4 regions of the Lysinibacillus fusiformis genome follow, and region 1 is predicted to be linked to each of the others. Evidence: riboswitches for the same ligand, from Rfam matches in the RefSeq annotation. Region 1 holds a riboswitch; each other region holds the start of a gene.
What was found. A riboswitch is a leader RNA that binds a small molecule or an ion and turns the genes downstream of it on or off. The one in region 1 is predicted to bind S-adenosylmethionine.

Region 1 (7,897 bases):
ACATGGTGTGTTTATGTCCATCGCTTCTGTTATAGCAGCCGATGTAGTGGAACCAAATAGACGAGCAAGTGCTATTGCCTTTATGTTTACAGGCTTAACTTTGGCTACTGTAACAGGTGTTCCACTTGGTACATTTATTGGTCAAGTAACAGACTGGCGTATGTCATTCATCTTTATCGTTGTAATTGGAATCATCGGTTTAATTAGTAATGCGATTTTAGTACCTAGCCAATTATCAAAAGGCAATCTCATCTCTATTCGTGATATCGGCAAAGTATTAGGCAATATTCGTATGATCTTAATCCTGTTCATTACCGCAATTGGATACGGTGGTGCCTTTGTTGTCTACACATATGTTTCACCTATTTTAGAGCAATATATGGGGTATTCTCCTCATGCAGTAGTCATTATTTTAGTGGTCTATGGTATTTGCGTTGCGATCGGTAATACATTAGGTGGTTATTTTGCTAATCATAATCCGCTACGTTCGATCTTTATTATATTTGTAGGACTCGCCTTGGCCTTGCTTGGCATTGGCTTCACGCTCGAATCACCTATTATCGGATTAATCATGGTATTGGTAATGGGATTATTTATGTTTATGAATGTACCAGGATTGCAGCTATATGCTGTTCTACTGGCTGAAAAATATGTGCCATCAGCTATTTCTATGGCTTCTGCATTAAATATTTCCGCCTTCAACATTGGTATATTTTTAGGATCATATATTGGAGGCTTTATTATTCGCCATCAATCATTAGCACATACTCCCCTGTATGGATTTTTAATGGTTATGTTTGCAGCGATTGTTACATTATTATGGTTAATCTTCGATAATAAAAAACATTAGGAAGCCAAATTTCATTTTGTATAAAAAAGAAGTAGAGATTGTGTATTGTTTGTTGATATATTGTGTCCTATAATTTACTTGAATCAAACGAGAATGATTATCATTCTAGATTAAAATGATATTCTTATTGTTTTAGTAAATTTATAGGAGTGAATAGCAATGCGTAGAGGTCGATATTTTTCATTTGTAGTTTTATTTGCACTAATGTTCGTATTAAGTGCCTGTGGCTCAAATGAAGTAAAAGAGGATACAGCTAAAGAGGAACAATCAACTAAAGATACAAGAATTGTAGAAGATGAGTTTGGAAAAGTAGAAATCCCTACAAACCCACAGCGTGTAGCTGCTATCTATTTGGAAGATTATTTAACTGCCTTGGATGTAAAACCTGTAGTGCAATGGTATCACCCATCCTGGGGTAAACAAGACTATTTAGGATTAGATGCTCCTGAGTTCGACATTACTGGTAGTATAGAAACATTACTACAAGCTAAGCCTGATTTAATCATTGTAGATGGTGCAGCGGATAAGGCAAAGTATGAAGAATACTCGAAGATAGCGCCTACTTACCGCTTAAAAGAAGATATTCTACAAGATCCACGTGAAATTGTGAAAACTATAGCGGATGTTTTAAATATTCCGGATAAAGCAAAAGAAATGGTTGATCAATATGAGCAACGTGTAACCAATTTAAAAGCAGACTTAGATAAGTCTATTGGAGACGAAACAGTTGCTGTTGTACGTCTAAATGTAGCAGATAATACATTAGCGTTATTTGGCATTAAAAATCGCTATACTGGCTATATTTACACAGAGACAGGCTTAACACCACATCCATTAGCCCGTGACATGACAGAGTTCCACGAGATTTTATCTGAAGAGGCTATTCCAGAATTAGATGCGGATCATATCATCCTTTTCCCTTCAAACGGCTCTTGGGAGTCTGAAGAAAACCAAGAAGCAATTAAATGGTTAGATAGTACACTATGGAAAACACTACCTGCTGTAAAAAATGGGCATGTCTATATTGCTGATCGAACATATTGGCAATCAGGTGCCATCACAGCTAACTTGCTAAAGTATGATGATCTAGAGAAATGGTTCGTAAAATAATGTTCAAAAGAAAGCTCTTAAGAGGGCTTTCTTTGTGTTTTTCTTCAAATTCAACATAAAGGGGTGAATCACCAATGGGTAACTTAACACATGTTTATACGTTACAAAATATCTCTTATGCAATTCAATCATCAAACACGCAGTTGATTAGTAGTGATTTCTATACACTTTTCATCGTAATGAGTGGCAGTGGAAAGCTAGAAATAGATCATAACACTATACATCTTAGTGAAGAAAAGTGCATATTGATACCGCCCAATAACACGGTTAATATTTACATCCAAAGCAAGCACCTATGTTTTTATCAATTACAATTCAACATTGTCCATCTCAGTGATAATCAGACTATTTCTAACCATTTTACGCGTGTTAAAGAGCAACGTCTCCTCCCCGTTTCGCAATGTCACAGACTGCTAGAGGCCATTTATCAAAACCGCCTAGCGGAGGATGAGCACACGATTTTTGAGCAGCATGTGCACTTTCAAGAGCTGATGTTATTGCTCTTACATCAAGCTATACCCAAGCAGGTGCAAAAAAATGATCGCCAATCTGTTGAGCAGTCCATTAACCACTTGCATAAACATTTTGAAAAAGAGTGGACGGTTGAGCAGTTGGCCGAATTAGCCGATGTACCAAGATGGAATTATACGCGCATTTTCAAAGAGATTACGGGGCAAATCCCTCTTCACTATTTAAATAACATTCGTCTTGAAAAAGCTAAGCAATTATTAATGACGACAAATGATCGAGTATTTGAAATTAGTCAGTCTGTCGGATTTAATAATGAGTATTATTTCAATCGTCGTTTTAAAGAACAGGTCGGCATCTCTCCAGGGCAATATCGAAGAAATCAAAGCAGCAATCTACGTGTATTTGCACCATTTTTAGAAGATTTCTTTGTCGCCCTTGGGATTACGCCAATTGCTCAATTCAGTCATTCAAAATGGGGAAAACAAGACTATTTAGGTCTCCAAGAAGTGCCAGATATTGATGTACAAAATAGAGAAATGGATCAACTTCTTCACTATAAACCAACTCTAATTATGCTAGATTCTGGTGTAGAGCGTTGGGAATCCTTTCATCATTTAAGTGAAGTAGCCCCTGTCTGCCATATCTCACATCCTGGTGAGAACTGGCAATCTACTTTATTTAAAATTGCTGATTTAACAGGAAAAACTCCCTTGATGCAAGACGTGATCCTACAATATGAGGATAAGGTACAGCAAGCAAAGGGAATTCTTAGCAAATCCGTTTATGGGCAAAGTGTGGCATTTCTCCGTATTTCAGCCATTGGCATTACCCTATACGCTGGTCCTGAATGTGGCTATACGGGGCCCATTTTATATCGTGACTTAGGTTTAATGCCACATCCACTAGTATGGAGTATTCCGCACAATCAACGTAAAGCACAACTGACGTTTGATCAATTGCTGCAATTAGACGCAGATCACTTGTTTATTACATTTGATAAACAACATTCTATTTATGAAAATGAGGAACGTGCTATTTTAAAAACGCCCACTTGGAAAAACCTAGCCGCAGTTAAAAGTAAATGTGTCTATGAAGTAGACTTTTTAACATGGATGAATTATGGCATTTTATCACATAGTAAAAAAATTGATGATGTCTTGAATATCCTAGGCTAAACAAAAAGGAAGCCCACTATAGCTTCCTTTTTCAATGTTTTAGGACAAACTTGATACTGAAAGTAACACCGAAAGCCATTTGGCTACATAAGATAAGATATCAGCTATAGGATAGGAGGAATTACATTGTATTACAATCCTTATCCGTACTTTGTTCATCCCTATCATTATCCAACGTCGCCATCCGTCCATCAGCTTGCCGTAAGACCTATTCCTCAACATTTAGCAATGCCGACCACTAATCCCTTTCCACCTGTCGACACACATAAATTGAAAATTTCAGCTACACGGATAAAGGCGATGATGCAGCAAGCTCAATTACTTACGGATAAAATTGATAGCTCCCAACAATTTGCACATGATCTAATGAATGCTGCACAGCTTTCAAATAAAACAGAGGTTGATAGACTAATCACATCAACAGGCATCACGATGAAATTTGAAGCAAACTATACACCAGACAGTTTTAGAATACGTCTTATTGATCATGATTGTTGTGGAGTAACCTTAAACTTAAATTGGTGAAAAAACTTTAACCTTGTATCCCTAGTGAACTTGTAAACTATAAAAAACTATGCTAAAGTATTTGTATTGTTATTTCTGAAAATTCTTATATCACTTTTCTTATCAAGAGAGACGGAGGGATTGGCCCGATGAAGTCTCAGCAACCAGCTCAACAGTATGGTGCTAACTCCAATTGGCAAAATGATCCGCCTTGAAGATGAGAAGAAGAACTACCGTTGTTTTTGCAGGAGTCCTCTTCTATAAGGGGACTCCTTTTTATTTACCACTAATTTTAACAGAAAGCAGGGATATCAATGTCTAATGAACTTTTACAAGCATTGCAATTATTAAAATCAAAACAGTGGGTTGATTTAACACATACATTCGGCCCTAATTCACCACATTTTTTTATGTTTGAGGACGCTAAATTTGAAACATTATTTTCTCATGAGGATGGTTTTTTTGCCCAACAATTTACGTTCCCTGGTCAATATGGCACACATATCGATCCACCTATTCATTTTGTGCGAGACACTCGGTACTTAGAAGAATTAGAACTAAAAGAACTCGTTCTTCCCCTTGTCGTCATTGATAAATCACAAGAGGCTGCTAGCAACCATGACTTTTCATTAAGTGTTGAAGATATTCGTGATTTTGAAGCCCAGCATGGAGAAATTGAAGCAGGAACATTTGTAGCATTACGTACAGATTGGAGTAAGCGCTGGCCAGATAAGGAGGCATTCAGTAATAAGGATGCAGATGGACATAACCACATCCCTGGCTGGGGTTTAGAGGCTTTACAGTTTTTACTAAAAGAACGCAAGGTAAGCGCAATTGGTCATGAAACATTCGATACGGACTCTGCCGCTGATTTTCGTAAAAATAGCAAGCTAGATGGCGAATATTTCGTGCTTGAACAAGACACCTATCAAATTGAGTTAATGACTAATTTGGACAAGCTACCTGCGAAGGGCGCCATCATCTTCAATATCGTACCTAAGCCAGAAAAAGCATCAGGCTTCCCTGTGCGCTCATTTGCTATTTTGCCATAACATAAAAGTCGGTATAGCGTATACCGACTTTTATTTTTGTCCATTTCTTTTTTTGAATAAAAAGTAAGCAATAAGCATTCCTAGAATAAACAATAGGATGAGATAGATACTATAATGGGTTAAATAGTATCCAACAAATCGCCATTTCTCCCCAAGCATCTTTCCTAATGATATAAATGTGAACGTCCAAATAAATGCACCTGTATAGGCAAAAAGCGCAAACTTCCTATAAGGATAATTATTAATAGCTGCAATATATGCTGTCAAATGACGTACCCCAGGAATAAAATAGCCAATTAATAATAAGGTAGGTCCAATTTTTGTAAACATCTTTTTCGTAAAATCAATTTTTTGCTCTGTAATATGAATTTTAGGGCCATATTTCTGCAATAACGGTAAGCCAAAACGATAACCGATATAGTAGCTTAAAGTAATGCCTCCAACTGCACCAATCAGTGCACTGACTAAGGCAGGAATGTGTTCAAGACTTTCTCGGTAAACACTATAGCCTACATAAGTTAAAAAGACCTCATCAGGAAGTGGCAACCCAACAATGCCTCCAATTAGAATCACGATAATCCCAAAGTATCCGTAATGTTCAATTAGAGACTGCACGTGTTGTGCCATAAATCATCCCACCTAAAATTTATTAAAATCGACCTGCTATATAAGTTTCATGACAGTCTAACCTCAGCACTCTAAATGACTTGAAGTTGACGTAAAGCAAAATTGACACCGCCATCAGTAGATTTCTTTGTAACAAAATTGGCAGCACTTTTTAGAGCTGTGCTACCATTTCCCATGGCAATCCCTAACCCTACATACTCTAACATGTCAATATCATTATCCCCATCGCCAAAGGCAATGGCATTCTCAGGGCTAATATTAAAATAATCCAGTACCGCTTTAATAGCTAATGACTTCGAAACATCCTGCTGTAATACATTCACAATATAAGGATGCCATCGCTGCAAAAATATATTCGAAAATTGGCTAGCATATCTTTTTTCAGCCAGCTCATCTGCATACAGACACATGAGAAAAACCTCTTCATCTACAATTGTTTCATTTACAAGTGGAAAATCCCGTAAAGATAAAGTTTCTTGCATCGCTCTTAAAGCTACTGGACTTTGTATGCTATTCATGGACAGTTGCTCTGTAAAAAATGTTAGGCTATGCTGTTGTTCCTGCGCAAAAGCCTGTACATTTTGGACAATATCTTTAGCAATGGGTGTTTTATGTATGACAAGATCCTTATGTTTCACATAGGCTCCATTTGCTGTAATAAAGGTTTCAATCCCCAGCTCTTGTAACTCAGAGCACATGGATAAGGGTCTTCCGGTAGCCGCTACAAGATGGATTCCCTTGTCTTGCAATAGCTGAATAGCCTGTTTTGTACTTTCTTCCACACAGCCATCCTCGTAATTAATTAATGTGCCGTCTACATCAAAAAACACGATGTTATATTTCATTTTGAGTCCCCCTACATAAATAGTAATTTAGAACCACAAGAATCAAGTTTATTATTTCTTTTCCATGAAATATGTGAAAGTATTTTGACAAACTTTCAGCAAACTATATAACTTCCATTCGCAACACCGATAAAAACTATTACAAGCGTATTTATAATAATATTTAACTAATAAATCCATGAATATTTTTATTTTAATAATTCTAAAGGAGTATACCAAAGAACTCAAAATTGTTAAAATAAAAGATAATCACTTAAATACATTGAACGATAAATTCTTACGTATAAATAGAACAAAAGAAATAAAATTCTAGAGCACGCAAAGGAGTTGATTCTTATGGCATTTAACATTTACTACTATGAAAGTAGTGTAGATTGTAAATTTTGCAAAAAGCAGTTTACAACATATAAAGTTCGCCCTAATCGATATAAAATTATCGAAGAACAAACGGATTTCATGCCTGTTTATGATGGCCTAAACCCTTTGCTGTATGAAGTTGCCGTGTGTCCACATTGTGGCTATGCCTATCATAAATCTATGACACGGACATATGGACCTTTCATGCTACTCATTGATGAACTATACATTAAAGAGCTCCAGAAACCTATGGATATCTGTCAGGAACGTACAATTGATGATGCCATTATCAGTTTTAAGCTCGCCTATTTAGTATCCCGTGCATCAATGGAGGAAGCTCTTTTAATGGCGAATTTCGCTCTAAAAATTGCTTGGCTCTATCGATTAAAAAATGACGAAGAATCCGAAAAGCGCTACCTTTTTGCAGCTAGAGACTTTTATAGTAAATCCTTTGCCTCCAATCAAGAAGGTGGAGAGAGAATTCAGTTTTTACATGCTGAATTAAGCCTACGACTAGGTGACATTCCTGAAGCCAAAAAAGGATTTTCTCGCTTAATCGCTGATCGAAATGTTTCGGCGAAATATCGCAAGCTTGCACGTAATCGTTGGGAAAATTATAAATATGATGAACAACCTATAACAATTAATGAAATCATTAATTAATGGGACGAGGAGATGATTAGTTATGTTGCTATTTCAAAAGAAAATAGATGTGAGAGAAGAAGATATATTTTCAGAGTTACATCATTTTTTATTAAGAAAAAATAATCGCTACTTAACAAACGATGAAGTTGTCGCTTTAACAGGCGTATCATCCGAATTGCTTTACAAATGGGTAAAAGCAGGGAAATTAAAGAACTCCATTTTCCCTAATCTAGGAGCCCCTTGCGAACGATGTGGGCAGAT
Region 2 (7,897 bases), 2.2 Mb from region 1:
CATAATGGAATTACAGCCATGAGCAATATTCGCAAATGGACCACCATGGATAATGGCAGGTGTTCCCTCTAATGTTTGGACTAAGTTTGGCTTAAAGGCATCTTTTAATAATAGTGTTAAGGCACCCTCTACCTGTAAATCACGCACAAAGACAGGCTCACGCTCAAAAGTATAGCCAATCACGATACTTGCAATGCGCTCGCGTAAATCCTCAATGCTTGTTGCTAAACAGAATACCGCCATAATTTCAGAGGCAACCGTAATATCAAAGCCGTCCTCGCGCGGCATGCCTTGAACAGGACCACCTAATCCCACCACTACCTTACGAAGGGCACGATCATTTAAGTCCATTACACGCTTCCAAATAATGCGTCGTGGATCAATGTTTAATGCATTCCCTTGATGGATATGATTATCAATGAATGCAGATAAAGCATTATTAGCTGTTGTAATCGCATGAAGGTCACCAGTGAAATGTAAATTAATATCCTCCATCGGTACTACCTGTGCGTAGCCACCGCCAGTTGCTCCACCTTTTACGCCCATTACGGGACCCAATGATGGTTCACGTAAAGCAACCATCACTTTCTTATCTAATTGATGAAGGGCATCTGCCAGTCCTACCGTTACCGTCGACTTCCCTTCACCTGCTGGGGTTGGACTAATGGCTGAGACTAATACAACCTTTGCATCCTCGCCCTGAGCTGTAATTTTTAATGGATCGATCTTTGCTTTGTAGCGTCCATACTGCTCAAGGGCATCGTCTGGAATACCCGCAGCATTGGCAATTTCCGTAATAGGTTTGATCACTGCTTGACTAGCGATTTCTAAATCTGATAATGGTTGATTTTTCGTTGTCATTTGGCATCCTACTTTCTATGTTGTTCATTTCCATTATAGTCTTAATTGTGAAAAAAAAGAAAGCCAGATATACGAGCATTTCGACAATCGATTGACAACTTTGTTCAATTCCTGTATGTTCTAAGAGAAAATGCAATTTTTTCACATTTTCTCAATATAGCACGACTTAGTTAACTTTATTTTACATTCAAGCGCATTGGAGGCGAATGCTTATGCAACAGGGGATCGTAAAGTGGTTCAATAATGAAAAGGGTTATGGCTTTATTGAATGTGATGATGGCGAAGATGTATTTGTTCATTTTACGGGCATCCAGGAGGAAGGCTTCCGTACACTTGAAGAAGGTCAAAAGGTTTCATTTGATGTTGTGGAAGGCAATCGTGGACCCCAAGCATCAAATGTTGTAAAACGATAAGCAGAATGGGGCTATCCGTGTAGTTCCAGATTAGCAGCGGATTAGGAAAAGGATCGTTTCCTTCATCCGCTTTTTGTGTTGTTAAAAAAGCTTAGTGACCCTTCCATGTTATAATAGAAGTAACAATACGTAAGGAGGGATTTTGATGCAAAAACAAAATAAACCAATGACAGAAGTTATTTTGAAGCATAAAGAACGACAAAGTGTAGCAGAATTTGCCGCAACACTGGAAACAATCGCAAAAAAGCTTAAAGAAAATGGTGAATTCACTTTTGTTCAAGGCACAGAGCCAACTGTTGTTAGCCCTAGTGAGCAGCTCAAAATCGAATACTCCTATACAAAAAAGGGCGACAAGTATTCATTTGAAATTGAATTGGATTGGTATACAGGTACAGAATCACCGAAAAAAATGACGATAGAATAATAATAGGCAACGAAAATCCACTTCTCTGTTGAAGTGGATTTTTCTATCAAATAGAAAGGTGAAGATAGAATTCCGTTGCAGGCTACTTGCTTGACGCTGACTCTCCGTGTAGGGTTTCGCCGGTTTTACTAATCAAAAAGCCTTCCACTCTAATCCACAAAAGGGTTATCGTTTTAGTAAAGGTATTTACAAATACAAATGAAGGGTTTTCACTTATTAGTGGTTGTCGTGACTAATTACTTTACACTATGGAAATGATAAAAGATTAATAAAGTCAACTTTTGTAGCAAGTTGATTGGAGTGGAGCCAGCGTCACTCCTAGGGGATTTAGCGTCACAGAGGAGACCCTGGAGCGAACGTAAGTGAGTGAAGCGGCTCCTCGGACGCCCCCTGGAAAGGACGCTAGCGGAACGGAAATCAACCTCTCGCCTTATGAAAAAGTCTTTTTCTTCTAGTTCAGCAACATGTAAAAATCCACTTCTCTGATGAAGTGGATTTTTCTCATTATCGATTTATCCAATAAAAAGCGCCTGGGCAAACTAACGTTTCCTTTGTACGTTTTGGATCTTTTAATGTCACGCCAAATGGTCCTTCTTTGACATGACCGAGTGTCATGGCTACTGCGCTCTCTTCCTTATAGAAATCTAAACGCATATTCGGTAGCTGTAGTGACATATACTGCTCATATTGCACAGGCTCTGGTAGCTGCAACGCCTCTTGCCACAGCTGGACGGTTGCCTGCATGTCCTTGACATAGAATTGGATGGATTCCATCGTTATAGCCTGTTTTACATCAATGGCACCACTTGCCTTTAGTTGAGCCAAACGCTCTTCATCTTCCTCCGCCCATTCAATCAAAAATGGAAAATCGATTGGAAGATCTGGCTCGCCAAAATGCAGTAGCTTCCATTCTACAACAGTGCCATCTGGTCTTGTTCGGCTACATGCATCTGGCCCATATACTTCATAGCCCAATGCTCGCAAGCGCCGACCCTCTTCCTCAATATTTTTTGTGCGCAGGGCAATTCGAGAAAATCCCTGGCGCTCTTGATCACGTTTAAACGTATAATGTAGGGAATATGGGTATTGTGCCGCTTGCTCAAATAAATCACGATCATAGATAGCAATTTGTTCAATATAGCTTAAGCCAAAGTAGCTTAACGTATTATAAGTCCCCCACATCGTGTGCTGCCCACCATTCACTGTATGGACATTTCGTTTATTGAAGAAAACCTTTATATTTTCTGGTGATTCCACTTGATGAACCAGATGATCAAAATATAAAGTCATGGCCATTCCCCTTTCTTTCCCCATTACCTTTACCTGTATGTTTGATTGGTTTAAAATTTACTCAAGAAAAGGAGTTACTAGTAGGATATGAAAAAAAGTTTCGTTTACCTACAAACTCCGTTCACTAATTTCATAAAGAGGTGATTTGAATGACAGATTTAGTAGCTGCTTTTAAATTAGCATTAGGTAATTATCCTACAGGCGTAACAGTTGTCACGACATGTCATGACACAAAACCTATTGGCTTAACCGTCAATTCCTTTGCATCTGTTTCAATCGACCCGCTCCTTATTTTGTGGTCACTCGATAAAAAATCTCAGCTCCATCCTTATTTTACGGCTGCGCCAAATTTTGCGGTCAATATTTTAGCGAGTGATCAAGAACATTTATGTACACTATTTGCAAGTAAAATCCCTGATCGCTTTGCACAAGCACAGTGGTCAACTTCCTCTTTTGAACTACCGATTTTACATGATACAGCAGCTAATTTACAATGTAAAACGTTTCAGCAAATTGATGCTGGCGACCATACCATTTTTATTGGGCAGGTGGTAGACATTACAAATGCTCAAAAAGAGCCTTTACTTTATCATCGCCGTCATATCGGTTCTATACCAAAAAGCTTTTATAGCTAGCTTTTACACAAAAAAGGGCCACTTGTAAGCAAAGGAAATCCTTCATGCTTATAGGTGGCCGTTTGACATAAGTTCTACTGAAATCATTGTTATTTTTTCTGCGGAAATCTCTGCTTTTCAAGCCTATTAATTTGCACAATCACACCATCTTGAATCGTAATATGCACTTCACCAAATTCAAGATTTTGAATCGCCTTCGCAATTGCCTCTAATTTCTTATCATCTACTTTTACCGACTGAGCCATACGATACACCCCTTCTTTTTTATCCTTATTGATCATAAAGAGGCCAACGCATCAAACTGATTGATAGCCCCTCCTATCTCTCAGACACCATCTGTTGGATTTGGCACCTGTTTTTCGGTTGCCGAGGCTTCATTGGGCCAAGTCCCTCCACCTCTCTTGATAAGAGTACTGCGTTTCTTGAAAATAATTCTATAATTCTGCTATAGGAATGTCAATACAAAATATTAGAAAACCTAGTTGAATACTATGAAATGTAAGAATTTTATAGGCTATTCACACATAATCCTACCGTATTGTATGCTATGTCAATATATCTAACCACAGAAGCAAAGAAAAAAACTGCACAGAAATATAGCCTCTGCACAGTTCTTGATTTTATTGTTCTTGTAAACAGGCCATTAAAGCTTGTGCGGTCTGTTGCTTCCCCATCACCTTGATTGGTTGGCCTTCAGCAGGCACGATCCAATGAGGCTCGTCCCCTCCGTATAAAGACTGGGAGCTATTTGCTACCATAAATTGAGCATTGGCTGTTTCCATACGCAGTCTTGCGCGAGCTAGCAAGAACTCCTCATCATCCGTCGCTTCGAGCTTAAAGCCTACTAATGTTACCTTTGGTTGCCAGCCCTTGATTTGTCCTAACACTTTTGGCGCCTTTTTAAAATGAATAATAGGTGGTTCGTCGGAAGGCATTTTCCCCGCCTCCTCCATTAAATTACCTGATTGATCATACACCTTGTCAATGACCCAATCAGAGCCAGCAGCAGCCATAATGACGATATCGACTTGTTGTTGGACAGCATGACACACCTTTTGTCCTAAATCCTCTATGCCTTCAAATTTTATCAATGTCATTTTGTTGTGGTTTTCTGGGAGCTGTGCAAAGTAACCATGCATATATACTACGTTAGCGCCAGCAGCCAGCGCCGCCTCTGCTAAATAACAGCCCATTGTGCCTTTTGATAAATTCGTATGCCCTCGTACACGATCCCATTTTTCAAGTGTTCCCCCACTTGTAATGAGTACGGTTTTGCCTTGTAATGTCCCCATACACTCACCTATTTTCTGAAATATATACAAATACTATTTTAACGTAATGTAAGGATATGCTTCAATAGCGACTATCGTAGGGAGCTGTTTTGTTCATTTAACCAAGCGCTTAAAATCTCTGCAAATTTCTTTGTAACGGGTGAAGCATGGTGTTTCATAGCAATCCCAATGGTGCGGTAGCCACCTTGCTTTAATGGAATCGCTTTCAATGTTGGTGGTAAATTTTGAATAACCAATTGGGGTAAAATACTAATCCCTAAATGATGTGAAATCATAGAAAGAATCCCTACCTCCTCAGAAAGCTCAAAGCGAATATTCGGCTTTATATGATATTGCTCTAATAGCACCTTGACATCATTTGTCCCTTTATAGGAAGTCATAATAAATGGCATATCCTCTAGGTCTACGATATCAATTTCTGTCTTATCAAATAAGGGACTATTATCGGAAACAATACATAATAATGGGTCTTGTTGTAACTCAGTAAATTGATATTGCTCTGACTTTTGACCATTCAAGAACCCTACTTCCACTTCACCACTTAAAAGCCATTGTTCAATTTCATAGTAATCTCCCTCTCGTAACTCCACCTGTATTCCTGGAAATTGATTATCCATAATTCGAACAATTTCTGGCATCCAATTCGAAGAAATACTTGAAATTACACCAATTCGAACCTTACCACGTGTCACGCCAAGAATATGAGCTGCTTCCTGTTGTAATAATTCCTGCGCATCCAAAACCTGACGCATTGCCCTTAGCATCGTTTGTCCCTCACTCGTTAATGTTACACCTACACGACTTCGATGAATGAGAGCAAAACCAAATTCTTTTTCTAAACTTGACACGGCATGACTCACAGCAGACTGTGTTAACCCTAGTGCATCAGCTGCTTTTGTAAAGCTTGCCACCTCTGCCACCTTTGTTAAAATCTCGTATTTAACTAAGCTCATCCGCAATCCCTCTATATACATGAATTTTTTTAATCCTATTCATTATAAACATTCGTTTTACTAATCACAATACAAGATATATAGTAATTTTTAGTATAAAAACTGTTTTAGTACACAGATGGTAGGTGAACATAATGAGTATCCAAGGAAAAGCAAATGTATTGATGGTTATTGTCACAATGTTTTGGGGGCTCTCTTATACCTTTATGGTCATGGGGCTAGAAACATTGGCAGTTTATAATGTGGTGGCATTGCGTTGTATCATCGCATTTTTCGTAGCAGGACTTATTTTTTACAAACGGATGATCAAAGTAAATGGTAAAACATTAAAATATGCGGCTATTCAAGGCTTTTTATTATTCATTGTGTTCGCGTTAAGTTTATTTGGTTTACAGTCTACTTCTGCTTCAAATGCTGGCTTCATCTTGAGCCTAACAGTCGTGTTAGTGCCGATTTTCAGCAGCTTTATTGAAAAAAAATTACCTTCTCGAGCAGTTAGCTTTGCGATCATTTGTACGATGATTGGTATTACTGTCTTAACAGCACATGGCTCATTCACTTTCCATACAGGTGATTTATTAGTAGCCATTGCTGCGGTATGTTATTCAATTTATTTACTTTTAAACAGCTCATTCACACGAAATGTAGAATCCATTTCATACGGAATTTATCAGCTTGGCTTTGCTGGTATTTATGCGCTTGGCTTAACATTTCTATTCGAAACACCGACATTGCCAAATTCCACAACATCTTGGATTGCTATTTTAGGGCTTGGCATCATCTGTAGTGCGTTTTGTTTTGTTGGTCAAACTGTTGCACAACAGTATACTTCTGCTACACATACAGGCCTTATATTCTCCTTAGAACCTATTTTTGCCGCTATGTTTGCCATGATGTTTATCGGAGAAGGCTTAACTATGAAATTAGCGATTGGTGGTAGCTTCATTCTTATTGGGAATTTAGTGGCTCAATTAGAGCACTTCCATGCCCTACGCTTTATAAAGAAAGACGCACAAGAAAAAGTCATACAATAAAACAGAGTGATCACTGGGATCACTCTGTTTTTCTCTTTATAAAAATCTTCTATATTGCTCTGCCTCTGCCATACGCTGTTGATTTCTTAAACGCTCCTCTTGCTCTTCCGCTGTCTCTGGATAGGTTTGAAGCGTATCAACATCATCCTCGTGTTCTGCATATAGGACAATACTTCCTTGTTCTACAAGATGTGCATAGTAAGCGATTTGTCCCTCTGACAGATTAAATCGTTTTAAGCCCTCTGTAACAGCTGAGTCGCCTGTAAACCAAGATTTGAATTGGTCTACCCAATTTCCAGCCTCATGTGTTTGCACATCGGCATCCCATTTTACATCCTCAAACTGTTGGGGATCTCTCGCAATAATATGGATATCGTCTTGGTGATAACCTTCCATTCGCATATGCTCTAAAATGTGAAGCATTTCATCCCTTGTATGGGCCACCTCAATTTTTGGATTTTGTTCATTCATCATGTTCAATTCCTCCTAAGTTGTATGGCTTACTAGGTAATTACCCTCATGGCAAACAAGCAAACCCGTTTTATGAAACTGTAATAATTGTTATGATGCCTTAAACTATGTTGCTGATTTGACATAAAGCGTTCAGGGCAGAAAAAAACATGCTAGAGAGGCTTTCTTCTCCAGCATGCTGAACGTTTCATTTTTACTTGTCAAGAAAGGCTTTTAACATCCATGTATGCTTTTCAAGAGACTGATACATCGCATTGAGTAAATCCTCTGTACGGTCGTCCCCTTCTTCTGCGGCTAGCTCCATTGTAGAATTCAAAGCTTTCATCAGCTTTTGGAAATCGGAAATTGTCGTTGCAACCATGTCCTCTGTCGTTTCATCACCTGTTGCTTCTTCTACATAGGATAGCTCTAGATGCTCTTTTAATGTCGCCACTGGCTTGCCATCCTTTGATAAAATACGCTCTGCTATTTCATCTAAATTCAGCGTTGTTTCATTATACAGCTCTTCAAATTTTGCATGCAGT
Region 3 (7,897 bases), 840 kb from region 1:
CCATTCGGTGGAGCAAATGCGTCAGATGTTCATATCGACTGTGTTGTGAAAAGCCCTATCGTCTACTTTGACGGTCAGCAAGTAATTTAAAGAAAAGCGTGTCTTCCTAGGAAGCACGCTTTTCTATGTTGTTGAAAAACAAAACAGTCAATTGAAAGGTAGAAATGAATTTCCGTTGCAGGCTACTTGCTTTCCTGTGGGTGAGCGCCGAATCGCTTCCTCCGCTACCGTTCCGTTTAGAGTTTTGCCTGTCTTGCTATCCTACGGGAGTCAAGTAGCCCTCCACTCCAACCCACAAAAGTGTTACCTTTTTAGCAAAGGTTTTCAAATAAAGGGAAGGTGTTCACTACTTTTTATGAAGAGTTGTTGTCACGTATCACTTCTCCACATTGAAAATAAGAGCCTATCGATTCTCTAATCATACAAATAATGGGTTATTTTGTTCACTACGGCTAGTATGAAAGATAAGGAAAAGACACTTTGCAGAATGGTTGATTGGAGTGGAGCTAGCGTTACTCCTAGGGGATTTAGCGTCACAGATGAGACCCTGGAGCGAACGGAAGTGAGTGAAGCGGCTCATCGGACGCCCCCTGGAAAGGACGCTGGCGGAACGGAAATCAACCCCTCACCTTGCAAAGTTGCCTTTTTACATGCTTTACCAGACTGTAGTTTAGAGTTGCTTGTCTTTGTAGAATTACACTATAGTTATTATAGATAGGAATAGGAATGATGATTAAATTCTGTCCATAAATATAGAAGTAATGAAGAAGAGAGTAACTTTTGTTTTGCAACAAGAAAGAACGTGAGGTTGAAGAGATGTTAACATTTACAGATTTACATGGCCTACAAGTAGATTTGAGTTTTACAAGAGGCGAATTTAAAGTAGAACCTAAACACGTCCTTGTCCTTTTAAAGCATGAAAATAAATGGTTATGTACGGTTCATAAACGACGTGGTGTAGAAGTACCAGGGGGGAAATTAGAAGAGGGCGAAACATTAGAGGAGGCGGCGATTCGAGAAGTTTTTGAAGAAACGGGTGTTCATGTGAAAAATCTTCAATGGTTCGCAGAGTATGCAGTGCATGATGAAATCGTTTTTTGTAAAACCGTTTTCACTGCACAATTTTTAGTGCAAGAGGACATAGAATTTGATTTAGAAACGTCAGGCATGCTTTGGTTAACAGATGAAGAATTTACCCAGCATCCTAACTTGAGTTTTCATATGAAGGATGAGGGGATGAAGAAAATGCTGGAGGAGTTGAAAGACCGTGACATACAATGGTGAAATTGTGGAAAAACGTGCCTATCCCTCACCCAATCCAGCCATACGACTAACAGAAATAACCTATCTATCACAGGGCTTACGTATAAAAGGATTATTAGCGGAACCAAAGACAGAAGGTACATATGATGGCTTTTTATATTTAAGAGGTGGCATGCAAAGCATTGGAATGGTAAGACCCTCTCGTATTGCCCAATTTGCGGCGCAGGGCTTTATCGTCTTTGCCCCATACTATCGTGGAAATCGTGGTGGAGAGGGTCGAGACGAGTTTGCAGGGGCAGATCGTTATGATGCTGTCTATGCCGTAGATGTACTCAAGCAATACTGTAATGACAATATCCATGTTTTTGGCTTTTCTCGTGGGGGAATTATGGCTCTTTGGACAGCCATTTTAAGAAAAGATATTACTTCTGTTGTGACATGGGCAGGTGTTTCGGATGCAACGGCCACTTATTGGGAACGCACAGATATGCGAAGGATGATGAAGCGCATTATTGGAGGAACACCGAATCGTGTCCCAGAAGCGTATGATGCGCGAACGCCACTATTTGAGATAGAGCAGATAACAGCCCCTGTACTGATCATTCATGGCTATCGTGATGAAAATGTGGATATAGAACATGCCAGACAGTTGGCATTTTTTTTAGAGGATGCAAATAAATCATTCGAAACGTGGTATGATCTTAACTACGCACATCAATATCCACCAGCAAAAAATCGTGAAACTGTTCGTGCTCTTTGCAAGTGGATGAAACAACAATAAAGCATAGAAGAAAACAAAAAGACAAAGGGAACGAATAATTTGTTCCCTTTGTTTTTTATTTAGTCGTTATTTTAATGGGCCACCAAGTGTAGTGATGGCTTCAGAAACGTTTGAGAATTTCTTGAAGTTTTCGTTGAATAAGCCTGCAAGCTCAGCAGCTTTTGCATCATATGCAGCTTTATCTGCCCAAGCTTCACGAGGGTTTAACACTTCTGAAGGTACACCTTCAACCGCTGTTGGAATGTGTAAACCAAACACAGCATCTTGTGTCGTTTCAACACCTGCTAATTTACCATCGATTGCTGCACGTACCATTGTACGTGTGTAAGAAAGTTTCATACGGCTACCTGTACCATATTCGCCACCAGTCCAACCAGTGTTCACTAGGAATACTTGTGCGCCGTGCTCGTCAATTTTTTGTCCTAACATTTCTGCGTATACTGTTGCAGGAAGTGGAAGGAATGGTGAACCGAAGCAAGTAGAGAATACTGGTTCTGGCTCAGTAACACCACGTTCAGTTCCAGCAAGTTTAGAAGTGAAACCACTTAGGAAGTGATACATTGCTTGCTCTTTTGTTAATTTACTGATTGGAGGTAACACGCCAAATGCATCAGCTGTTAGGAAGATGATTGTTTTTGGATGACCTGCAACAGAAGGATCAACAATATTTTCGATGTATTGGATTGGATAAGCTACACGTGTATTTTCTGTTAGTGAACCATCATCATAGTCACAAATACGAGTTTCTGGATCAACAGCTACGTTTTCTAAAACAGAGCCGAAGCGGATTGCATTGTAGATTTCTGGTTCTTTTTCAGCAGAAAGGTTGATTGTTTTTGCATAGCAACCACCCTCAATGTTGAACACACCATTAGCAGACCAACCGTGTTCATCGTCACCGATTAGCTTACGATCTGGATCAGCTGATAATGTCGTTTTACCAGTACCAGATAGACCGAAGAATAATGCCACATCGCCAGCTTCACCAACGTTTGCTGAGCAGTGCATTGAAAGAATACCTTGTTGTGGTAATAAGTAGTTCATGATACCGAAGATAGATTTTTTCATTTCACCAGCATATTCAGTACCACCAATTAAGATAATTTTCTTTTCAAGTGATACGATGATGAATGTTTCAGAAGCAGTACCATCAACCGCAGGATCTGCTTTAAAGTTAGGAGCTGAGATGACAGTGAAGTCGGCAACATGAGAAGCTAATTCATCTGCTGTTGGACGGATAAATAATTGATGAGCAAAAAGATTGTGCCAAGCGTATTCATTAATGACTTGAATGCTTAATTGTGAATCTTTGTCAGCACCTGCAAAGCCTTTGAATACGAATAACTCGTCACGTTCTTTTAAATATTTTATTACTTTTACGTATAGGTTATCGAACACTTCAGAGGAGATTGGTTGGTTGACTTTACCCCAGTCAATTTGATCTTTTGTGCTTTCTTCTTCTACCGTATATTTATCTTTAGGTGAACGACCAGTGTATTTGCCAGTTTCTGCACGAACTGCGCCATCTACTGTTAACATTGCTTCACCACGAGAGGTAGCTTTTTCTGCTAATTGTGGTACTGAAAGTTGAACATTAATGTTACCGCCGTTTAATAATTCCTTCAGTTCGTTTGCAATTTCTACTGAATTCATCGATTAAATACCATCCTTTTTTATAGTATTCCCTTGATTTAGAGGGATTTTTTCTTAATTTCAAAAATAGTATAACACAATTGCTTAAATAATCTATACTAATTAAGAAATTATTTTAGAGTTTTTATCACTTTTCAATAAACTGACAAAAAATAATGTTTTTCGAGTAGAATACCATCAATCCTACAGTAATTAGGCGCGAAAATTGAGCCACACATATGTTACCACAAGTAGCTAGGTATGTTGTAGGGATTAATTTGCTTCTATTTACATCATCATCCAAGTATGAAAAGTTTTTGTTTAATCTGTTCTTTCCTTTTTATACAGTAATACATAAGAAAATATTTGACAACGTTCGACCTTTTCAGTAACATGAGATTGAACGGATACTCTTATCCCGAGCTGGTGGAGGGTCAGGCCCTGTGAAACCCGGCAACCTGCATGAACTATTTCACGACATGCGTTGGTGCCAACCTGATGCAAGGGAACATCCCTTGAACGATAAGAGTGAAAGGTTACGCAGTCATTATTCCTTTCCTCATGTAAAGTAACGTGAGAAAAGGATTTTTTTATTGTTAAAAATCAATGTAAAGGTAAGTATATGTAGTTCTTTCCTTATTATAATGACGGATCTTTCGAAATCCTCGTGTTAAAAGCAGCAGTAACGGCTTGAGAGTTCAATCCTTAGGAGCGGACTTGACATGGGTAATGAGTACCGTATTCATACACAACTACTTATTGTAAGAGTATTTAGGAGGAAAACCAAATGACAAACCGTCGACTGTTTACATCAGAGAGTGTAACAGAAGGACATCCAGATAAGATTTGTGACCAAATCTCGGATGCCATTTTAGATGCTATTTTAGCAGAAGATCCAAATGCACGTGTAGCGTGTGAAACAACTGTAACAACAGGGTTAGTATTAGTAGCAGGAGAAATTACTACCTCTACTTACGTAGATATTAAAGGTATTGTTCGTGACACTGTGGCAGAAATAGGCTACACACGAGGTAAATATGGCTTTGATGCTGAAAACTTAGCGGTGCTTGTGGCGATTGGTGAACAATCACCTGATATTGCACAAGGTGTTGATCAAGCATTAGAGGCACGTGAAGGCTCTATGACAGATGCGGATATTGAAGCAATAGGTGCTGGTGACCAAGGCTTAATGTTTGGCTATGCATGTAATGAAACACCAGAGCTAATGCCATTACCAATTAGCTTAGCACACAAATTAGCACGCCGTTTAACAGAAGTACGTAAATCAGGTGAACTTGCCTATTTACGTCCTGATGGGAAAACGCAAGTAACGATTGAATATGATGACAATAATGTACCCGTTCGCGTGGATACAATTGTTATTTCAACACAGCATGATGAAGAAGCAACACTCGAACAAATTCAAGCGGATTTAAAAGAATTTGTTATTGCTCCAGTCGTGCCAAGTGAATTATTAGATGCTAACACGAAATACTTCATCAACCCAACTGGCCGTTTCGTAATCGGTGGGCCAAAAGGAGATGCTGGTTTAACAGGACGTAAAATCATTGTTGATACATACGGTGGTTATGCACGTCACGGTGGTGGTGCATTCTCTGGTAAGGATGCAACAAAGGTAGACCGTTCAGCTGCATATGCGGCACGTTATGTAGCGAAAAATATCGTAGCAGCGGGCTTAGCAGAACGTGCTGAAGTACAACTTGCCTATGCAATTGGCGTAGCTCAACCTGTTTCTATTGCGGTAGATACATTTGGTACAGGTAAAGCGAAAGAAAGTGAGATCGTAGAATGGGTACGCGAGCTATTCGATTTACGCCCAGCAGGTATCATTAAAATGCTTGATTTACGTCGTCCAATTTATAAACAAACGGCTGCGTATGGACATTTTGGTCGTACAGATTTAAATGTACCATGGGAACAAATTGATAAAGCAGATGCACTACGAGAAAAAGCACGTTTATAAACTATTGAACTAAAGTAATGAAGTCGTTAGAAAATTATTCTAATGTATTAATAAGAAAAGGGGCAACATTGCCCCTTTTGTTTTTTTACAAAAAATGCCTCGCTAGGATTCGTGAACAAATTCGTTACACGGAAACGCGAGGGATTTTTTCGTTAGTATTGATTTTTTGTGTATGTTAGTTATTTCTGAAGCGATTTATAGTATTGACCTTTTTCTGCGTATTCTCGTACGATGCGTTCCATATCCTCTTTATCTTCTGCATTTAATTCACGGACAACTTTTGCTGGACGACCTAATGCTAAACTATTCGGAGGAATGACTTTACCAGGAGGTACTAGGCTTCCTGCTCCAATAAATGCACCTTCTCCAATCTCAGCTCCGTCTAAAATAATGGAACCCATACCAATTAAGGCATTTTTGCGAATTGTACAACTATGTAAAGTGACTTGGTGTCCAACTGTTACCTCATCTTCAATAATGAGTGGATATTTTGGGCTTTGGTGTAAGCAGCAAAGATCCTGGATACTGACACGTTTACCAATAATCGTTGGGGAAACATCACCACGAATAACCGTATTAAACCAAATAGTGGTTTCGGCACCAATTGTTACGTCGCCCGTAACAGTTGCGTAATCAGCAATGAAAACAGACGGATCGATCTTTGGCATTTTATCTTTAAATGGATAAATCATGAAAATCGCCTCTTTTCTTTCTATAATGTAGTATTATCGTATCAAATACGCAACTTTATGGAAATATAAAATTAAAATGTGCTATTTATTTCGCTATAATTAAAGTGTAATTATTTTTTAGGAGGACTATGTAAATGTGGAAATGGGAAGCTGATGGACAAGCAAAAGCTGTGATTGCTATTCTTCATGGTGCTTATGAAAATCACCGTTGGTACGCATGGCTGATAGAAAAATTAAGATTGGAAGGCTTCCACATAGTCATGGGAGATTTACCGAATCATGGGGTGGATGCAAGGTTTGCCCGTGTCCATGATGAGGACTTCAAATTGTACAATAAATATACAAGAAACCTAATTGAGAATGCTTTTTCATATAATTTGCCAACTTTTGTAATAGGGCATGGGCTAGGCGCAACATTAATTCTCCATACAATGCAAAAGAGGCAATATGAATGTGCGGGTATTATTTTAACATCACCTTGGTTGCAACTAAAGCTATTACCAGGTAAATTAACAAATGCTTTAACGAGTTTAAGTGCATTAACAGCTAATGTCAAATTGACACATGACATTACTTTAGAAAAGTTAACGCGTAATGTTGAAGGTAGAGAAGAAATGAAAGATGATGTACCGCTCATGTCTGTTGTTTCTGTGAAATGGTATCGAGAGCTTCAGCAGATGATGAAAAATTTAGTGATGCTGCCTAAAGGTGAAATGCCAAATATGCCTATGCTCATTATGACGGCTGAGAAAGATAAAATTACGGACACACGCCAAACTCGAAACTGGCTACATCAACAAGAATTTACGGAATTTCAGTTTAAAGAATGGGAAAATTGTTATCATAATTTATTTCATGAGGGAGAGCGTGAAGAGATTTTTATGTATATACGTGATTTTATTAATAATGCTCTTCGAAGAATTGGTTATATAATTAAATAGGTTTATACCCTTCCATTTACTAGGTTACTTACTTAAATATTGTTACTCAAAAATAATATTGTAATTTTCTGAAAAGTGTAATACTATAATGATCTAAAGTAAGGTATTTTAAATTGGAGGGGTAAAATGGATGTAATTGTGGAGAAGTTGAATGGTATTTTATGGGGACCATGGTTTATTTATGGTATCTTATTGATTGGGTTATTTTTCTCAATTATCACAAGGTTCCTACAGGTAAGGCACATTAAAGATATGTTTGTTTTAATGTTTAAAGGGGAGAAATCGGAAAAGGGAATATCCTCTTTCCAAGCAATGTCTATCGCATTATCAGGACGTGTAGGTACAGGTAATATTGCTGGTACTGCGACAGCAATTGGAATGGGAGGACCTGGTGCTGTCTTTTGGATGTGGGCAATCGCTTTCATTGGTGCGGCTACCTCGTATGTAGAGTCAACATTAGCTCAAATCTATAAAGAAGAGAAAGATACAGAATATCGTGGTGGACCGGCCTTTTACATAGAAAAAGGAATGGGTCAAAAATGGTTTGCAGTTATTTTTGCTGTAGCTGCTTTAATTGCAATGTTAATTTTGATGCCTGGTGTGC
Region 4 (7,897 bases), 690 kb from region 1:
TTGGAACGAAGGGTGGCGACCATAGCCGTGTCCTTAAGAAAACATCAGACATCCTACGCCAGATTTTCGTGTGTTTATCTTCTGTTTAAAATGGGTATTACACAAGGAGTGAGGGAAAAATGGCCTCACTAAATAAACTATACAAATTATCCATCCAAATATTGGGTTTACATCGACTTTTAAGAAGTTTTGCGTTTTTTACACTTTAGGCAAAATGACGAAACGTTTCGGGTGAGCGTATCGAAATAGACATATAGCTGTTTTTTCGAATGCCACATACTTTTTAAAAGTCGATTTATTTGTTTTGCAATCAACCGGACCGTCTTTCTTTCACTAATCCTCCGTTTTCTTGTCACCCATAGATCATTTCTCATCATTCCCATGATCATTTCAGTCAATAAAAGCACAATACTTTGAAGATAGAAATGACATAACCATCGTTCAATCTTCACCTTCTTCACCTTATCGACTTCTAAATCTGATTTCCATGTTTTAAATAAGAGCTCGATTTGCCAGCGTAATCGGTAAAGTTCATGAATTTCACTTGCTGGCATATCCTCTGGTACATTTGTTAAATAGATGACCACTCCAGGTATTTGTTCTACTTCATTTTTATGGACTTGCCCTTGTTTCTTTTGACGTCTTCTTTTTTCCCGCTTGTGTAGCTCTTTTTTCTGTTCCTCTGAGAGGCGATAGAGAATACAACGTGCAGGCATTTTTTCGTGTCGTCCTACAAATAATTGGGACCACTCTTTGTATTCGCCACGTACCATATCTAATGCGATTTCTTCTAAATGAATTTGTTTGTAACGGCGACTTTCAATCAATTTCCCATTTGGATGACGAGGTGGATGACTTACTTCGACAAACAATTGCGTATCTTTTTTCGTTTTTGTGATATAGAAAGCACCTTTTGCGTGCACCTTTTTAAAAAAATCGAATTGAAAATAGCCTAAATCCTGTAGAACCAGTTCTCTCTCCTGAATCAAAGGTAATCGCGTCATTCCTGCTGGATTATCGGCATCACGTCCGTTCATTAAATCAAAATAAAGTAGCTGTTGGGTTAAATAATCAAACTCCACTTGCACTTTAACAGACGAACAATGGACACCCTGAAAATTTCCCTGATAGGCATCTGGCAATTTGATCGTTGTGCTATCTAAAATACGTATTCGAGTAAATGTGTATCCCGTTAGCTTGGGGAAGGCGAGTTGAAGCTGCGTTTTGAATAATCGTCCAAAAATGGTTTCCAAAAAAGTAACAGCCCGTTCATCAAAGCGTTTATTAAGAGCCGATTTCGTCATAAATATATCCTGCTCCGCCAAGTCCGTACAAAGCGTTTCAAGCGAATCACTGATAATCTCACTCTTTTTCAAAAACAGAAAGTGTAAAAATTGTGCCGCACTAAACGAACGCTCGCGTTGAATAAAACCCGATAATCTACCCACCTCTTTTACTTCATTTTTCCCAAGTATCTGAAAAAGTGGCGCAAGTAATTGAATATTTTCTGGTTTCATTTTGCTGGACCTCCTTTATCAAGTGTACTTATCTATACCTTGATAAGAGAAATATGAACCAACGAATAAAGGAAATCACTAAGGACACGGCTATGGGGGTGGCGACTCCTGCGGGAAAATCGAGATCCTGGACTGAGGGAAGCGAGGGAAGCAGCTCGACCCCGCCCGCGGAAAGCATCCGCCCGTAGTGGCAATCAACGGCTTTATTTTATTTCATTGTAAAAGAAAAAGACTGCAGGCAAACTCAAAATTCATTGAGTTTGTCTACAGTCTCGATGATTATTTAACTGGTACTACTGCACCTTTCCACTCTTCTAAAATGAAGTCTTGGATTTCTTTAGATGTTAATACTTCTAATAATTTTTTAATTTCAGGTTTTGTTTCATCACCTGCACGTACTGCGATGATGTTAACATATGGAGATTCTTTATCTTCAAGAGAAATCGCATCTTCGATTGGGTTTAGACCGTTATCGATGGCAAAGTTAGAGTTGATCAGTACTGCATCGCCTTCATCATTTTCGTACATTTGTACAAGCATTTCTGGTGCAGTATTTGCATCGAATTTAAAGTTTTTAGGATTTTCATCAATATCTTTTAATTCTGCTGCTGTTTTATCAATGCCTTCTTTTAATTTAATTAAGCCTTTAGCTTCTAATAATGACAGCATACGACCATGGTCAGATACTGAGTTAGAAAGTAAAATTGTTGCGCCCTCAGGTAGGTCTTCTAACGTTTTATATTTTTTTGAGTAAATACCGATTGGTTCAATATGAACACCACCAGCATTGACAAAATCATAGCCATTGTCTTTGATTTGTAGTTCTAAGTAAGGAATGTGCTGGAAATAGTTTGCATCAATTTCTTTTGACTCTAAATCTTGGTTTGGTAGAACATAATCTGTATACGTTTCAATTTCAAGGTCGACGCCTTCTTTAGCTAAAATCGGTTTTGCTTTTTCTAAAATAACTGCGTGCGGTGTATTAGAAGCACCTACTTTTAATGTTACGTTTTCTTTACTATCTGTTTGATCGCCAGATGCTGATTTTTCATCTTCTTTTTTATCTGTACCGCAAGCTGCTAATGCTAGTACAAGTATTGATAAAAATAATCCTGCTAATAACTTCTTCATTTATGACACTCCCTTTTATTTGTTTAAAATATGTTAGCGGTAAGAACCGGAATAACCTCAATTTTCTTTCTAGCGTTTATCAATTCTCTCAGTAAATAAATCACCAATCCATTGAATAATAAATACGACTACTAAGATCAAAATAGTTGCCATTAATGTCACATCTTGGCGATTTCGTTGGAAGCCGTCTAGGAACGCTAGGTTACCAAGACCACCTGCACCGATAATTCCAGCCATCGCAGTATAACCTACAAGGGCAACAGCCGTTACAGTGATACCAGAAATTAAAGCTGGTAATGATTCAGGGATCAATACTTTCCAAATAATTGTAGAAGTTTTTGCCCCCATTGAACGGGCTGCTTCTATAACACCTTTATCAATTTCGCGTAACGCAATTAATACCATACGAGCATAAAATGGTGCTGCACCGATAATTAATGCTGGTAACGCCGCATTAGCTCCTCGAATTGTACCAAGTAAAAACTTCGTAAATGGAATTAATAAAATAATTAATACGATAAATGGAATGGAACGGAAAATATTAACGAGTGATCCTGTTAAAAAGCTAACGATTTTATTTGCCCATAACTGATTGGGGCTAGTTAAAAATAGAACGATACCAATGGCTAACCCAAGAATAAATGTCACAACCGTAGAAATAGCTGTCATATACAATGTTTCATACGTAGCTTGCCACATATTTTCCCAGTCTACATTCGGAAAGAGATTAGTTAGCATTTGCAATCACCTCCGTTTGTACTTCGACTGTATTTAAATAACGAAGGGCTTCAGCCACGTTTGTCTTCGAGCCATCAATTTGCACAATCAGTGTACCGTATGCACCATTTTTTGTTTGTGAAATATTACCATGAACAATACTTACTTCTACATCAAATTGTTTCACAAGATGTGAGATAACAGGCTGTTCTGTTTTTTCACCAACAAAAATCAGTTTGACAAGTTGTCCAGTTGGATAGTTTGTTTTGATTTGTGCCACCGTATCCTGTGTTTCCTTTGTGTCTGTAATTTGAGATACAAACTTTTTGGTAATGGCCGCTTGTGGTGCTTGGAAGACTTGTAATACCTCACCACGTTCCACAATTTCGCCTGCCTCCATCACCGCTACACGATGACAAATTTTGCGGATGACATGCATTTCATGTGTAATCAGGACGATTGTTAAGCCTAAGCGTTCATTTATATCAACGAGTAAATCGAGAATGGCATCCGTCGTTTCAGGATCGAGTGCCGATGTCGCCTCATCACATAGTAAAACTTCTGGATTATTCGCTAATGCACGGGCAATCCCTACACGTTGCTTTTGTCCACCGGAAAGCTGGGATGGATATGCCTTATCACGTCCTTCTAGGCCTACAAGTGCAATTAATTCCTTTACACGTGCTTCACGTTGAGCCTTTGGAAAACCAGCGATTTCTAAAGGGAAAGCAATATTTTCAGCCACTGTTCTCGACCAAAGTAAATTGAAATGCTGGAAAATCATACTTACCTTTTGTCTAGCTGCTCGAAGCTTTTGCCCTTTTATCGATGAAAATTCTTGATTGTTCACCGTTACTGTTCCTGTTGTCGGTTTCTCTAAACCGTTTAATAAACGAATCATGGTACTTTTACCAGCGCCACTATAGCCGATAATGCCAAAAATTTCACCTTTATTGATGGTAAGGTTGACGTCTTTGACTGCCGTTAATTCGCCATTTGCTGTTTTGTATTTCTTTGTAATATTTTGAAGCTGGATCATAGCGAATACTCCTTTTCTCATATAGAAAACCCCTTCACTCACAGACAAGTAGAAGGGGTCACGTATTATACGTTAAACCGTTCTCTCATCTTTCAAAGAAAAATCTTTGGGTGATTTGGCACCTTTTCACATTGTGATGGTTGCCGGGCTTCATAGGGCACTTCCCTCCGCCACTCTTCATAAGAGTTCGATATATTTAATGTTTTAGTAATATATTTGATACTTTACCACGCTAGTAAAGTTCAGTCAATTGATTTTTTTAACAATTCATATAAAAATGGTACGGATTGAAAAGCATAAATCTTTTCTGTCACTTTTTCGCCATCACTGATGAGTAGACATGGAACACTTTCAATTTGATGCTCATAGGCTATGTGTTCCAAAAAATTGATATTCGCTTTGCCAATTTGTAGCTGTGGCAGTAATTGTTCAATAATGGACATCATTTTGGATGCCACTGCGCACGTTCCACACATTGGTGTATATAAATAAAATGCAGCTGTCTCTCCCGACTGTTGGGCCGCTGCCCACTGCTCTGTTGACCATTCTTCCATTTACTCACGCAACCTTACAAAATATATTCATTATGGATTGAGAAATGTGCACGCAGTAAAATCATTGCTAACACTTTTCTTGGTGTTGTCTCTACTTCCTTGTACGTTGGCATTGTACGAAGGTGCTCAGCTTCTGGATAATGTCTGTCCATTAATGCACGTAGCTTATCACCAGAAGTATCTGCATCAAAAAAAGTAAATAGCTCACAGCCCTCGTAGGGATCAAGTAGTTCTTCTAATTGATGCACACCAATTGTGCCGTTCGTACATAGTATTGTAACATTCTCATTTAAAATAGGCTCAATTTGTAGCTTATCTGAGCGTCCTTCTACTATCAAGCATTTTCCCTCGAACATTACGCCACCTCCATTTAGAGATCCCACTTATAAGTCATTATATAACAAAAAACGCCGGTAGTTTCCGACGTTTTTTGATTATGGCTTGTCTTATTCAGCGATCATTTCTTCGTATTGCTCTGCTGTCATTAGTTTCTCAATTTCTGATGCATCAGCAGGCTCAACAACGATCATCCATGCTTTTTCATATGGTGATTCATTAACGAATTCTGGGCTATCTTCTAAATCTGCATTTACTTCAACTACAGTACCTGAGATTGGTGCGTATAATTCAGAAACAGTTTTTACTGATTCTACGCTACCGAATGGATCATCTGTTTTGATTTCGTCGCCAACTTGTGGAAGCTCAACGAATACGATATCTCCTAATTCAGATTGTGCGAAGTGAGTAATACCAATACGTACTTTTCCATCTTCTACTTTTACCCATTCATGTTCTTCAGAGTATCGTAAGTCTTTAGGTGTGCTCATGCAAAAAACCCCTCCATAAATATGTAATATATTCACTTTCAGTTTGCCATACTTCTCCTATAAATACAAGGTTAAATACGTTATTTCCAAGCTTGCTCAAAATCTGCTTCTTTAAAACCTAAAGTAACTTTTTTTCCATCTGTGACGATGGGACGTTTAATTAACATACCGTCGGAAGCAAGTAGCTCAAGCTGTTCATCCTCAGTCATTTCCGCTAACTTGTCTTTTAAGCCCAGCTCACGATATTTCATACCAGAGGTATTAAAAAACTTCTTCAAAGGCTGTCCACTAGCTTGCCAAATAGCTGTTAATTCTTCCTTAGTTGGCGGTTGCTCTGCGATATGTACCTCTTCATAGGAAACCTCATGCTCATTTAACCACTTCTGTGCCTTTTTACATGTTGTACATTTCGGATAATGGAAAAATTGAATCGTCATTACAATGCTCCTCTTCTGTCTTTTTCTGTAGTATACCATCATAGTTGTTTTCAATGGTGAACTTCACTCTTTTTTGTAAGTTTATCCATCAGTTTCACATTTTTATCCGTCTCTTTTACGATTCTATCCACCAATTTTGCACTTCTATCCATCTCATATAAAAAACCTAGCTATCTTTTGCAGATAGCTAGGCTAGGTGTGCGCTATTAAACAATATATTTTTCAGCATCAATTAGTTTAACTGAAGCCTCACGCTTCTTCGCAATTAAATTGTATGGATTATTGCGCGTTAGCTTACGCAGTGCAGATAATGTCATACGGGCTGCATCGCCATCTGCTGAAGCAAGAATTGTATCTTTTGCTTCTTTTTCGATTTCTGCGAATGCTTCTTGGCAGAAGATTTGTGTGTATAGCAATTTTTGATGAGCTTTTTCAGCGCCGTCACGAGCAATTGCCTTTTCTGTACGTAAGACAGCTGATTCCATCGCAAATAATTGGTTAGCGATATTGGCAATGTTCACCAATACTTCTTGCTCTTGATCAAGTTTTGCGCCAAAGCGTTGTGCTGCTAAGCCTGCAGCTAATACCGCAATCTTCTTCGCATTTTTCACTAAATATTTTTCTTGCGCTAGCGGCTCTGTACCGATATCTTCTGGCATTAGCATGAGCAGCTCTTGCTGTAAACTTTGAGCAACTTGTAATAGAGGAAGCTCACCTTTTAGTGCCTTTTTCATAAATGTACCAGGTACTATCATGCGGTTAATTTCGTTTGTGCCTTCAAAAATTCGATTAATACGAGAATCACGGTAAATACGCTCTACCTCATACTCAGCCATAAAGCCATAACCGCCATGAAGTTGTACTGCTTCATCTGCAATATAGTCTAATGTTTCTGAACCGAATACTTTGGCAATCGAGCATTCAATAGCATATTCAGCAATCGCACCTGCAATCACTTTTCCTTGCTTTTGCTCTTCTAGACTTAATTGGCTTAAGCGATCTTCAAATAAACCAACAGTACGATAGTTTAATGATTCTGAAGCATACAATTGAGAAGCCATTGTTGATAATTTCTCTTTTGTCAGATTGAAATCAGAAAGCTTTGTTTTAAATTGCTGACGTTGGTTTGTATACTGAATAGCTAACTCCAATGCACGTTTAGATCCACCAATTGTGCCCACGCCAAGTTTATAACGACCAATGTTTAAAATATTGAACGCAATGACATGACCACGACCAATTTCACCTAATAGATTTTCTACAGGTACTTCCGCATCTTCTAATACTAATGTACGAGTAGATGATGATTTAATCCCCATTTTCTTCTCTTCTGGGCCTACTGAAACACCAGTGTATGCTCGTTCTACGATAAATGCAGAGAATTTATCGCCATCAATTTTTGCGTAGACAACAAATACATCAGCAAAGCCTGCATTCGTAATCCATTGCTTTTCACCATTTAAAATATAATGTGTACCAGCTTCATTTAATTTCGCAGTCGTTTTTGCACCTAAAGCATCAGAACCTGAGCCTGGCTCTGTTAATGCATAAGCAGCAATTAATTCACCTGAAGCAAGCTTAGGTAAATATTTTTTCTTTTGATCTTCATTACCGAATAGAACAATTGGTAATGACCCAATACCAACATGGGCACCATGTGTGATAGAGAAACCAC

Region 2: linked by a shared signal. The riboswitch ahead of JTI58_RS17565 (YezD family protein) and the one ahead of JTI58_RS07095 (cyclase family protein) in region 1 are both predicted to bind S-adenosylmethionine.
Region 3: linked by a shared signal. The riboswitch ahead of metK (methionine adenosyltransferase) and the one ahead of JTI58_RS07095 (cyclase family protein) in region 1 are both predicted to bind S-adenosylmethionine.
Region 4: linked by a shared signal. The riboswitch ahead of JTI58_RS03705 (methionine ABC transporter ATP-binding protein) and the one ahead of JTI58_RS07095 (cyclase family protein) in region 1 are both predicted to bind S-adenosylmethionine.

What each region holds. Positions count from the first base shown of each region.
Region 1 is NZ_CP070490.1:1,420,583-1,428,479, forward strand. Features, by position in the region: gene JTI58_RS07075 (MFS transporter) at 1-850, shown strand, start outside; gene JTI58_RS07080 (ABC transporter substrate-binding protein) at 1,010-1,960, shown strand; gene JTI58_RS07085 (helix-turn-helix domain-containing protein) at 2,035-3,606, shown strand; gene JTI58_RS07090 (YuzC family spore coat inner layer protein) at 3,733-4,131, shown strand; SAM riboswitch class I at 4,228-4,334, shown strand; gene JTI58_RS07095 (cyclase family protein) at 4,425-5,162, shown strand; gene JTI58_RS07100 (DedA family protein) at 5,193-5,789, opposite strand; gene JTI58_RS07105 (Cof-type HAD-IIB family hydrolase) at 5,861-6,634, opposite strand; gene JTI58_RS07110 (DUF2225 domain-containing protein) at 6,971-7,654, shown strand; gene JTI58_RS07115 (hypothetical protein) at 7,677-7,897, shown strand, end outside.
Region 2 is NZ_CP070490.1:3,619,614-3,627,510, reverse strand. Features, by position in the region: gene JTI58_RS17590 (formate--tetrahydrofolate ligase) at 1-861, opposite strand, end outside; gene JTI58_RS17585 (cold-shock protein) at 1,074-1,274, shown strand; gene JTI58_RS17580 (amphi-Trp domain-containing protein) at 1,420-1,698, shown strand; gene JTI58_RS17575 (VOC family protein) at 2,203-2,988, opposite strand; gene JTI58_RS17570 (flavin reductase family protein) at 3,138-3,623, shown strand; gene JTI58_RS17565 (YezD family protein) at 3,713-3,868, opposite strand; SAM riboswitch class I at 3,939-4,034, opposite strand; gene JTI58_RS17560 (phosphopantothenoylcysteine decarboxylase domain-containing protein) at 4,244-4,915, opposite strand; gene JTI58_RS17555 (LysR family transcriptional regulator) at 4,987-5,868, opposite strand; gene JTI58_RS17550 (DMT family transporter) at 6,003-6,902, shown strand; gene JTI58_RS17545 (general stress protein) at 6,939-7,376, opposite strand; gene JTI58_RS17540 (Dps family protein) at 7,567-7,897, opposite strand, start outside.
Region 3 is NZ_CP070490.1:577,104-585,000, reverse strand. Features, by position in the region: gene JTI58_RS02805 (aminopeptidase) at 1-90, shown strand, start outside; gene JTI58_RS02800 (NUDIX domain-containing protein) at 817-1,284, shown strand; gene JTI58_RS02795 (alpha/beta hydrolase family protein) at 1,268-2,044, shown strand; gene pckA (phosphoenolpyruvate carboxykinase (ATP)) at 2,111-3,697, opposite strand; SAM riboswitch class I at 4,087-4,205, shown strand; gene metK (methionine adenosyltransferase) at 4,464-5,660, shown strand; gene JTI58_RS02780 (gamma carbonic anhydrase) at 5,840-6,352, opposite strand; gene JTI58_RS02775 (alpha/beta hydrolase) at 6,487-7,293, shown strand; gene JTI58_RS02770 (alanine/glycine:cation symporter family protein) at 7,420-7,897, shown strand, end outside.
Region 4 is NZ_CP070490.1:727,429-735,325, forward strand. Features, by position in the region: gene JTI58_RS03690 (IS4 family transposase) at 180-1,517, opposite strand; gene JTI58_RS03695 (MetQ/NlpA family ABC transporter substrate-binding protein) at 1,797-2,648, opposite strand; gene JTI58_RS03700 (methionine ABC transporter permease) at 2,718-3,386, opposite strand; gene JTI58_RS03705 (methionine ABC transporter ATP-binding protein) at 3,376-4,404, opposite strand; SAM riboswitch class I at 4,487-4,590, opposite strand; gene JTI58_RS03710 (thioredoxin family protein) at 4,647-4,958, opposite strand; gene JTI58_RS03715 (toprim domain-containing protein) at 4,973-5,314, opposite strand; gene gcvH (glycine cleavage system protein GcvH) at 5,405-5,785, opposite strand; gene JTI58_RS03725 (arsenate reductase family protein) at 5,866-6,222, opposite strand; gene JTI58_RS03730 (acyl-CoA dehydrogenase FadE) at 6,429-7,897, opposite strand, start outside.